Regions from separate parts of the Halomonas flagellata genome, predicted to be linked through region 2. Evidence: riboswitches for the same ligand, from Rfam matches in the RefSeq annotation. Region 2 holds a riboswitch; the other holds the start of a gene.
The links. A riboswitch is a leader RNA that binds a small molecule or an ion and turns the genes downstream of it on or off. The one in region 2 is predicted to bind thiamine pyrophosphate.
Positions count from the first base shown of each region.

Region 1: another riboswitch for thiamine pyrophosphate. It lies ahead of thiC (phosphomethylpyrimidine synthase ThiC); the one in region 2 lies ahead of thiE (thiamine phosphate synthase).

Region 1 is NZ_JAKVPY010000014.1:19,875-25,007, reverse strand. Features, by position in the region: gene MKP05_RS12565 (porin family protein) at 1-9, shown strand, start outside; gene thiC (phosphomethylpyrimidine synthase ThiC) at 98-1,987, opposite strand; TPP riboswitch at 2,079-2,228, opposite strand; gene tenA (thiaminase II) at 2,324-2,992, opposite strand; TPP riboswitch at 3,070-3,197, opposite strand; gene MKP05_RS12550 (hypothetical protein) at 3,335-3,661, opposite strand; gene MKP05_RS12545 (porin) at 3,672-4,793, opposite strand.
Region 2 is NZ_JAKVPY010000031.1:6,208-11,340, forward strand. Features, by position in the region: gene MKP05_RS18980 (ABC transporter substrate-binding protein) at 1-793, opposite strand, end outside; gene MKP05_RS18985 (DMT family transporter) at 1,286-2,161, shown strand; gene thiE (thiamine phosphate synthase) at 2,168-2,785, opposite strand; TPP riboswitch at 2,817-2,917, opposite strand; gene dauA (C4-dicarboxylic acid transporter DauA) at 3,029-4,777, opposite strand; gene MKP05_RS19000 (ribbon-helix-helix protein) at 4,970-5,133, shown strand, end outside.

The DNA of each region.
Region 1 (5,133 bases), on a different contig from region 2:
CGGTTCTGACCCGCGCGGGCCCGGGCCGGCGTATGAAGAATGCCCCGCCGCTACCAAGTAGCGGCGGGGCATTCCGTTTCAAGGCCCGCGTCGAGCCTTATACCTCCCGGTAGAGCTCGCCACCTTCGCGGCGAAACTTCTCCGCCTGCTCCTCCATGCCCTTCATCACCGCTTCCTGGTCGCCGTCGAGGCCATGCTCGCTGGCGTAGTCGCGCACCTCCTGGCTGATCTTCATCGAGCAGAACTTGGGCCCGCACATGGAGCAGAAGTGGGCCACCTTGGCCGAGTCCTTGGGCAGGGTCTCGTCGTGGTACTCGCGCGCGGTGTCCGGGTCGAGGCCCAGATTGAACTGGTCCTCCCAGCGGAATTCGAAGCGCGCCTTGGACAGGGCGTTGTCGCGACGCTGGGCGGCCGGATGCCCCTTGGCCAGGTCGGCGGCATGGGCGGCGATCTTGTAGGTGATGATGCCGGTCTTGACGTCATCCTTGTTGGGCAGGCCGAGGTGCTCCTTGGGGGTCACGTAGCAGAGCATGGCGCAGCCGTACCAGCCGATCATCGCCGCGCCGATGCCGGAGGTGATGTGGTCGTAGCCCGGGGCGATGTCGGTGACCAGCGGCCCGAGGGTGTAGAAGGGCGCCTCGTCGCAGTACTCGAGCTGCTTGTCCATGTTCTCTTTCACGAGGTGCATGGGCACGTGGCCGGGGCCCTCGATCATCACCTGCACGTCGTGCTTCCAGGCGATGTGGGTCAGCTCGCCCAGGGTCTTGAGCTCGGCCATCTGGGCCTCGTCGTTGGCGTCGGCGACCGAGCCGGGACGCAGGCCGTCACCCAGCGAGAAGGCCACGTCATACTGCTTGCAGATCTCGCAGATCTCCTCGAAGTGGGTGTAGAGGAAGCTCTCCTGGTGGTGGAACAGGCACCACTTGGCCATGATCGAGCCGCCCCGCGAGACGATGCCGGTCACGCGCTTGGCGGTCAGCGGCACGTAGCGCAGCAGCACGCCGGCGTGGATGGTGAAGTAGTCCACGCCCTGTTCGGCCTGTTCGATCAGGGTGTCGCGGAACACCTCCCAGGTCAGGTCCTCGGCCACGCCGCCCACCTTCTCCAGCGCCTGGTAGATCGGCACGGTACCGATCGGCACCGGGGCGTTGCGGATGATCCACTCGCGGGTCTCGTGGATGTTCTGGCCGGTGGAGAGGTCCATGATGGTGTCGGCGCCCCAGCGGATGCCCCAGGTCATCTTGTCCACCTCCTCCTCGATGGAGGAGGTCACCGCCGAGTTGCCCAGGTTGCCGTTGATCTTCACCAGGAAGTTGCGGCCGATGATCATCGGCTCGGACTCGGGATGGTTGATGTTGTTGGGGATGATCGCCCGGCCTTCGGCCACTTCCCGGCGCACGAACTCGGGGGTGATCTCCTCGGGCAGGCGGGCGCCGAAGCCCTGGCCCGGGTGCTGGTGGCCGAGGATGCGCTCGACTTCCTCGGTGCCCAGGGCCTGGCGGCGCTGGTTCTCGCGCAGGGCGATGAATTCCATCTCCGGGGTGATGATGCCCTGGCGGGCGTAATGCAGCTGGGTGACGTTGCGGCCGGCCTTGGCGCGCCTCGGCGTGCGTGTCAGGTCGAAGCGCAACTGGGCGAGCATGGGGTCGTTGGCACGGCGCTGCCCGTACTCGCTGGTCGGCCCATCGAGGAACTCGGTGTCGTCGCGCTCCTCGATCCAGGCACGACGCAGCTCGGGCAGGCCACGGCGCAGGTCGATCTCGGCCGCGGGGTCGGTGTAGGGGCCCGAGGTGTCGTAGACCAGCAGCGGCGGGTTCTCCTCGTCGGCACCGGAGGTCTTGGTCGGCGACAGCGCGATCTCGCGGAAGGGCACGCGAATATCGGGACGCGTACCCTCCACATAGACCTTGCGCGAACCGGGCAGCGGCTGGACGGCGGCGGCGTCGACCTTGGCGGTCTCGGCGAGGAAGTGCTGGGTCTTGCTCATCGGTTGTTCTCCCTTGGGGATGGTCACGTCTGGGGTTGTTGTCAGGGAGGACAGCTGGGGAGGACAGGGGCGGCCAGGCATGGAGCGCCATGGCGGCGTGTCGCTTGATCCCTACGCTGGTACCCTCTCCTGTCCTTGAAAACAGGGAATTAGCCAGTTCAGGTTCAACGGGATCCATGCTGTCGCCTTGTGGCGGGAGGCATGATCTCAGCCGTCGTCAACGGCACCCCGTCAAGCGTGGTGGTCGGGCGATCACGTGATCACCAGTCTGACGTCACCCGCTGGCCTGACCAGGGCCAGCGGGAGGGTGGCGTTGGGGCCAGGGGCCTCTGGAGGTCAGAAAGCCCGATCCAGCCCCATCTGCCAGAAATCGATCTCCAGGCGGGTGGCGTCGCGGAACACCTCCGACAGCTCCTGGAAGCGTGCCGGGGTGACGTCGGCCAGGCGTGCATTCAACCAGTCGAGCTCGGCGCGCATGGCGCCCTGGAACTCCTCGCCCTCGTACATGGCGATCCAGGCGTCATAGGGGTTGGCCTCGCCGCGTACCGTGAAAGACTGGGCACCCAGCCAGCCCGCGATCTCGCCGTAGCCGATCAGGCAGGGGGCCAGCGCCACGTGCAGGTCGAGCAGGTCGCCGCGGTTGCCGGTGTCCAGCACATAACGGGTATAGGCCAGCGTTGCCCGAGCCTCCGGCAGCCGGGCCAGGTCGTCCTCGTCGATGCCCCAGTCGCGGCAGTAGCTCACATGCAAATCGAGTTCCACGTCGAGAATCGCCTTGAGCCCCTCATGGGCCTGGCGCAGGTCGGCGAGGGTGCGGCTCTTGTAGGCGGCCAGGGCATAGGCCCGGGCGAAGTGGATCAGGAACAGGTAGTCCTGCTGCAGGTAGTGGCGAAAGGCGTCATGCGCGAGTGAGCCGGCGCCGAGCTCGCGCACGAAGTCGTGCTCGATGTAGGCGCGCCAGTCGTGCTGGCAGGCGGCGGTCAGGTCGTCGAAGCGGTAGCCCATCTTGCCTCCGGTCGAAGCGTCGATCCGGAGCACTGGCGAGGAGAAGGAGGGGGAGGGCCGAAGAAGGTGCTGCGTGGCCGATCCCACCGCCTGATTCCCTACGCCGGTACCAACCGGATCAGGTTCCACGGGACCAGCGCTGTGATGACCTTGCGGTCAGTCTGCGCCATCTCAGCCGGATTCACCGGCACCCCGTCAAGCGTTGGAGGCCAGTCTAGCAGGCTGGCCGTGACTTGCCAGCCTTTAGGTCGTGATATCCAAAGGTTTCTTGGAAATGATTACCATCATATCGTTCAGATGTTGAGTGATTGCCGTTATGCCCTGAAAGGGGCGGCTGAGGTGCTACTGCGCCTCCTGCCAGCGGCGATATTCACGCCAGCGCAGCCAGTCCTGGAACTCCTCGTACTCGCCGGACTCCCGGGCCCGTTCCTTCCACTCCTGGTATTCGCGGAACTCGCCTTCATCCGGCAGTGGCCCGCCGGATGAAGACTCTTCGCTCCGCTGTCGGCGCTTCTCGCCGAACAGTACCCACCCTCCCTCTTCGCCGGAGAGCATGCCTGGCCCCTCTGGCGTCTCCCGGTCGGAACGGAACTCCGTGGGCTGACCGGCGCAGCCAGTCAGCAGGCCCACGGTGAGAATCATTGGGAGAAGCGGTTGCGCGTACTTCAAGGTCGCCTCCTCAGAACTTCAGTCGGGTGCCGACGGTGGCGATGTTGATGTCATCAGGGTCGCTTACGCTGGCCAGTGACACGTCCAGCTGATGCTGCTTCACGCCGGCATAGAATTCTGCCCAGTTGACCGGCATATAGGTATAGCCGATACCGTACACCGTGCTCTCGGAGTCGAAGGCGCCGCCGCCCAGCAGATCGTTGGTCTGGCCCACGTCGACGGTGACGGCGTGATGGCCCACCTTGTAGCCGACCTTGCCCCAGACAGTGTCTGCATCCAGGTCGGCATCATCCTCCCGCTGAGTGTAGAGGAGGGTGAAGTTCAGGCCGTTGGCAAGCAGCAGCGAAGCCGAACCGCCGAAGGTCTCCACCGTTCCCGTGTCGCCACCCCTGGAACGCGCGGAATAGCCAAGCCCTGCGGCGATCTGCGCACCGTTGGCATAGGTGGCCCCGTAGCGCACTGCCGCGTCGGTGGTGTCGTCGTCATCACTCTTGGTCCCGGTGGCGATGGCGAAGTCGAAGGGGCCGACGCTCGGCGTGTCGTAGCGCACCCGGTCGAAGCGGCTCTCGAAGTCAAACTGGCTGTAGGTATCCCGGATTCTGGCTTGCCCTACCGCGCCATTCGCGGTAAACGGCTGGCCGCCCTCCTGGAAGGCGATGCTACCGCCGATGTCCGTCACGCCGGCATAGTTGATCAGCGAGGTGCCGGAGAGGTCGATCTCGGCGATGCCATTGGCCGCGCCATCACCCTGCCCCAGGCTGACCTTGCCGAAGCCCCCCTCGACGAAGGCGTCCAGGTGGCGTTTGTTGATCTGGAATTCACTATTGTCACTGCTTGTCGTGTCGATGGTGACCTCGCTGGAATTGGTGGAGACGATCTCCCATTCGCCAAAGACGCCGGCGCTCACCCCCTGCATTATCTCGCCGGAGCCCCGGAAGCGCATGCGGCTGTTGCTGGTCTCGTTGTCGACGAACGCGGTCTGTGAGTCCTCGCCGTCTTCGTAAGCCATGATCGCCCGGTTCACGTGGCCGGAGATCTCGGCTTCGATGGCCGATGCGGTTCCCGAAACCCCGAGCAGCGCGACGGCGGACAACGCACCAAGGTGCTGCAGGGTGACGAATTGCTTTGTCATGAGTAAACTCTCCATGGTTGTTGATACAAGAGCGTCGGTTGTTGGGGGCTGAGCGCCGGCCTGCTGCTTCACTCTCCACTGGAATGGTGCGGGGTTATGGATGTCTGCGCCTATGTTCTGTGTCTAGTGCCGAATAGAGTTCTCCGAGTCCTTTGTGCTTATTATGCGCCTGAAGCTAGGTGCGCCTGATGCCAGGCTCACTTCTCCTGAGCGTCGAAAAGAAACACTCTGCCAAGCTTGGCCAAATAGAAGATATCGAAGTCATATACACGTCATAATGCGACTTTTCGTCCGTCAGCCCCCCCCTTGCTTGTCCTTGTGAATGCCGCGATTATCCATG
Region 2 (5,133 bases):
GGGGGTGGCCGGCATTGGTCTTGAGCACGATGGTGCGCGGCAGGGGTTCGGCGTGCAGGTCGAGCCGGTCGTGGCGGGAGAGCCGCGCGAGGCTTGCCGGGTCGAGGGTGAAGACGATATCGGCGTCGCCGCTCTCGGCCATCAGCGCGCGGGTCTCGCCGCGGCCCACCGCCAGGTAGCTGGCGTGTTCGATCTCGGGTGTCTCGCCCCAGTAGTCGTCGAAGCGGCTCACCGTGAGCCGTTGGGGCGGTGCCAGGGACTCGACCCGGTAGGGGCCACTGGCGATCATCTCCGTCACCTGGCCATCGTCGCCGTAGGCCGCGGGGGCCAGGATCAGGGTGGTGGAGTGGGCGAGCAGCGCCGGCAGCGGCGCGAAGGCGCTGTCCAGGCTTATCACCACCTCGTCGCCGTCGGCCTCGATGGCGGTGATCGGCGCCGAGTCGAGAATGCCCGGCTTGGCCAGGGCGTGCTCGAGGCTCGAGACGACGGCCTCGGCGGTGACCGGCGAGCCGTCATGGAAGCGGGCGTCGTCGCGGAGGGTGAAACGCCAGCCGAGGCCATCGTCGGCCTGGTGCCAACGGGTGGCCAGCCCCGGCGCGGGTCGGCCGTCGGCGTCGGTGTCGACCAGGGTCTCGGCGACCCGCATGCGGCCGAACACATAGCCCGAGGTGGCAGGGTCGGCGCCGGTGATCTCCCAGGGGGCGACGATATCCAGGCTGCGGGCATCGGCCAGGGCAGCGGTGGAGCTCAAGGCCAGGGCGAGGCCGGCGAGTAGGGGGCGGGGAGGCAACATCTTTTGCAGTCTTCCTTGGTGGGTATGTCGTTGAAAGCGGTGTCGGTGGCGTCGGTTCGGTCGCCTGATCCGGGGCGAGCCATCCGGGGTGGGTCAGCCGGGGTCCAGGGCCAGCAGCAGGCGCGTCCGCCGGGGCCTCGGCCGTGCCAGTCCAGGCGGCCATGGCGAGTCTCTCTTCCACGAATAATAAAGGTTACTATATAACATAACAATTCTTGCTTGGGACAATGCCCCTGGGGGTGAGCGTGTTGGAGGTCGCATCCGTGTCTCGCGGCGGCGGGCGCAGGGCCTGACGTCGGCCAGCACTGTCATGCGTGCCGGGGCTCGGTGAGTCCGGGAGCGAAACGTCATGCGCGTGGCAATCGGCGACCCGGTGGTTGCCGTTTGTCTGCTAACCTCCTAGCCTGACGTCACGATCACGCCCCGTCGGCCTCCTGGACCGGCGGGGTGGTTTTTTGGGCGCCGGCTAGCCGGAGGGGCGGGGAGGGCTCCATGTCATCGTCGTTGAAGGGCATCCTGTTCATGTGTGCGGGCGTCTTCTGCCTGGCACTCGGCGACGCCATCGCCAAGTGGCTGGGCGAGGTGCATTCGCCGCTGCAGATCATCTTCTTCCGTACCCTGGTGTCGCTGCCGCTGATCGCGCTGCTGGCGCATTTCGGCGGCGGCCTGCGCAAGCTGCGCACCCGCCGGCCCGGCGTACACCTGGCCCGCGGGCTGATCTACACCGGCACCATGGTCTTCTTCGTGCTCGGCCTGACCCTGCTGCCGCTGGCCGAGGCCACGGCCATCGCCTTCGCCGCGCCGCTGTTCGTCACGCTGCTGTCGGTGCCGCTGCTCGGCGAAAGGGTCGACCGCCAAGTGCTGGCGGCCTCGTTGCTGGGCTTTGCCGGGGTGCTGGTGGTGGTGCGGCCGGGCGGCGAGGGTTTCCACTCCGGCGCGCTGGTCATGCTGGCCGCGGCGGTCTTCTATGCGTTGCTGATGATCACCTCGCGGCGCTACGGGGGCCGCGAGCATCTCTGGGCCATGGTCTTCTACATCACCCTGGTGCCGCTGATGGTGACCACGGTCACCCTGCCCTGGGTGTGGCAGACGCCGCATCCCTGGCACTGGCTGGGGTTTCTCGGCTCGGGGATCGTCGGTATCGGGGCGACGGCGTGCATCACCCTGGCGTTTCGTTTCGCGCCGGCGGCCATCGCGGCCCCCTTCGACTACAGCGCCATGCTCTGGGCGGTGCTGCTGGGCTGGTGGTTCTGGGGCGAGATGCCCGACCTCTGGGTCTTCGTCGGCAGTCTGCTGATCATCGGCAGCGGCCTGGCGATCGCCTACCACGACCGCCGCACGACCCTGAAGCGCCGCCCCACCTCTTGAGTGCCATCAGTGCCGGGTGAAGAAGGCCCGGGCGGCGGCCTCCGGGTCGGGTTGGCCGCAGATCGCCGAGATCACCGCCAGACCGTCGGCCCCCGCCGAGCGCACCGCCGCGGCATGCTCGGCCTTGAGGCCGCCGATGGCCACCGTGGGCAGGGGGCTGGCGGCGACCAGCGCGGCCAGGCCGTCGAAGCCCAGCGGGCGCGCGTGGTCGTGCTTGGTGGGGGTGGCGAACACCGGGCCCAGGCCCAGGTAGTCCAGCGGGCCCGGATCGAGGCGAGCGAGCTGCGCGTGGGTCTGCACCGAGAGCCCGAGGATCGCCCGCTCGCCCAGGGCGGCACGGGCGGCGGCCACGTCGCCGTCGTCCTGGCCCAGGTGCAGGCCGTCGGCCCCGGCGGCCAGGGCCACCTCGGGGCGGTCGTTGATGATCAGTGGCACGCCGCTGCCGGCGAGTGCGGCCTTGAGGCGGCGGGCCTGGTCGATCAGCTCGGCATCGGAGGCGTGCTTGTCGCGCAGCTGCACCAGGGTCACGCCGCCGCGCACGGCGGCGACCACCGTGTCCACCAGCCCGCGGTCGGCGCAGAGGCCGGGGTCGGTGACCAGGTAGAGGGAAAGGTCGATTGGCATGCTGTCCTCCCGGGCGCGGGACGTGCAGGCTGGCGGGAGCTGCACGACTCCCTACGCCGGCATTATCCGGGTCAGGTTCCGAGGGTGCGTCTCAGCCGTGGCGGTATCGCCGCGGCGCCCCTGTCGTCAGGCCACCACTATCCCTGCCCGCTTCCTGGCTGTAAAGGCAGGTTGTCTAGAGGCGCCGTCTTAAGAATCGCTTAAGGCGGGATGACCGTTGCATGTCAGCGGCGGCGCCGCCCTTCAGGCGGTGCGGGCGAGCCAGCGCAGGGCCACCTTCCGGGCGTGGGCCAGCTCTCGGCAGTAGGTCAGCCGGCCGGCCGTCCGGCGGATGCCTGCACGGCGCAGCTTGACGAGGATCCGCGCCGGCAGGCCGACCAGCACCAGTGCGACCCCCTCGCGGTGCATCTCGTCGATCAGGGCCTTGAGGGCCACGATGGCGGTGCCATCCATGCTCGGCACGTCATGCATGTCGAGGATGACGATCCGCACTTTCGGGTCCACCAGGTGCAGCGAGGTGAGCGCCTTCTCGGCGGCGCCGAAGAACAGCGGGCCGTTGATGTCGTAGAGGGCGACCTCGCCGGGCAGCTCGTCGATGGGGGCATGGGACCCGGTATCGACGCGCAGGGTCTGGGTCAGCAGCGACATGCGCCGGATGAACAGGGCGGCGGCCAGCCCGATGCCCACGGCCACCGCCAGCACCATGTCGAAGAGCACGGTCAGGGTGAAGCAGGTCAACAGGATGGCCACGTCACCCGGCGGGGCCGAGCGCAGGGTGTGGAGGAAGTGCCGGGCCTCGCTCATGTTCCAGGCGACGATGAACAGCAGTGCCGCCAGCGCGGCCATCGGCACCAGCCCCAGCAGGCCCGCCAGGGCGACCACCGCCAGCAGCACCACCAGCGCATGCACCACCGCCGCGATCGGCGAACGGGCGCCGCTGCGGATGTTGGTGGCGGTCCGGGCGATGGCGGCCGTGGCGGTGATGCCCCCGAACAGCGGCGCGACGATGTTGCCGAGCCCCTGGCCGATCAGCTCGGCGTTGGGGTCATGCCGGGTCCGGGTCAGTCCGTCTGACACCATCGCGCACAGCAGCGACTCGATCGCCCCCAGCATGGCGATGGCGAAGGCGGGGCCCAGCAGGGCACGAATCAGCGCGAAATCCAGCACCAGTGGCTCACCATCCGCGCCGGGCAGCCGCCAGGGGGCCGCGAAGCTCGGCGCGATCGGGGGAATGCCACTGCCTGTCTCGCCCTGTGCCTGCCAGGTGAAGCGCGAGGCGATGGTCTCTACCTCCGCGCCCGACCCGGCCAGCCAGAGGTTGACCCCGTAGGCGGCCAGGGCCCCGACCACCAGGCCGACCAGCGGCGCGGGGATGGGCAGCCCCAGCCGCGGCCAGAGCAGCAGGACACCCAGGGTGAAGGCCCCGATCCCCAGCTCGAGCGGATCCAGGCCGGGCAGCGAGACGGCGATCCGTCCCAGATTCTCGACGAAGTGCTCACCCAGCTGCTCGACCTCCAGCCCCAGGAAGTCGGGCAGCTGCAGCACGGCGATCACCACCGCGATCCCCGCCGTGAAGCCGAGCACCACCGGATAGGGCACGTACTGGATGAGGCGCCCCATGCCGGTGATGCCGAGGACCACCAGGATCACCCCGGCCATCATCGAGGCGATCAGCAGGCCGCCCAGGCCGTACTGCTGGACGATGGGGAAGAGGATGACGACGAAGGCCGCCGTCGGACCCGAGACATTGAAGCGTGAACCGCCGGTCAGCGCGATGATCGCGCCGGCGACGATCGCCGTGTAGAGCCCGTGCTGGGGAGGCACGCCGGTGGCGATCGCCAGGGCCATGGAGAGCGGCACGGCCACGGTGCCGATGGTCACGCCGGCCAGGATGTCGCGGCGCAGGTCGACCAGGCCGTAGCCGTCTCGCCAGGCCGCGCGCAGGCCGGTGGCGATGCCGGGAAGGGGTGGGGACGGTCGGTGGCGTGCCATTCACGGGGTCCTCCCTGGGTGGTCACCCGCACCGTGGATGGGCCGGTGGCCACATATCCGGCGGGGATCGATCAGGTTGCTTATGTGAATGACATTAACATGTCGTTAGCATTGTCGACAAATACGTCACCGGCATTGCCCCGGCTGGCAGCGGACATTAACATTTGATGGTAATACTGCCGGAGAATCGCCATGGAGAAGAAGACAGCACGCCTGACCCTGTTGATCGACCCGCACAAGAAGCGAGCCTTCGAGCAGCTGTGTGCGGCCCAGGACCTGACCCCGTCCCAGGTGGTGCGACAGCTGATCCGCGACTACCTGCGCGACCACGGCGTGGAGTACGAGACCCGCCCCGA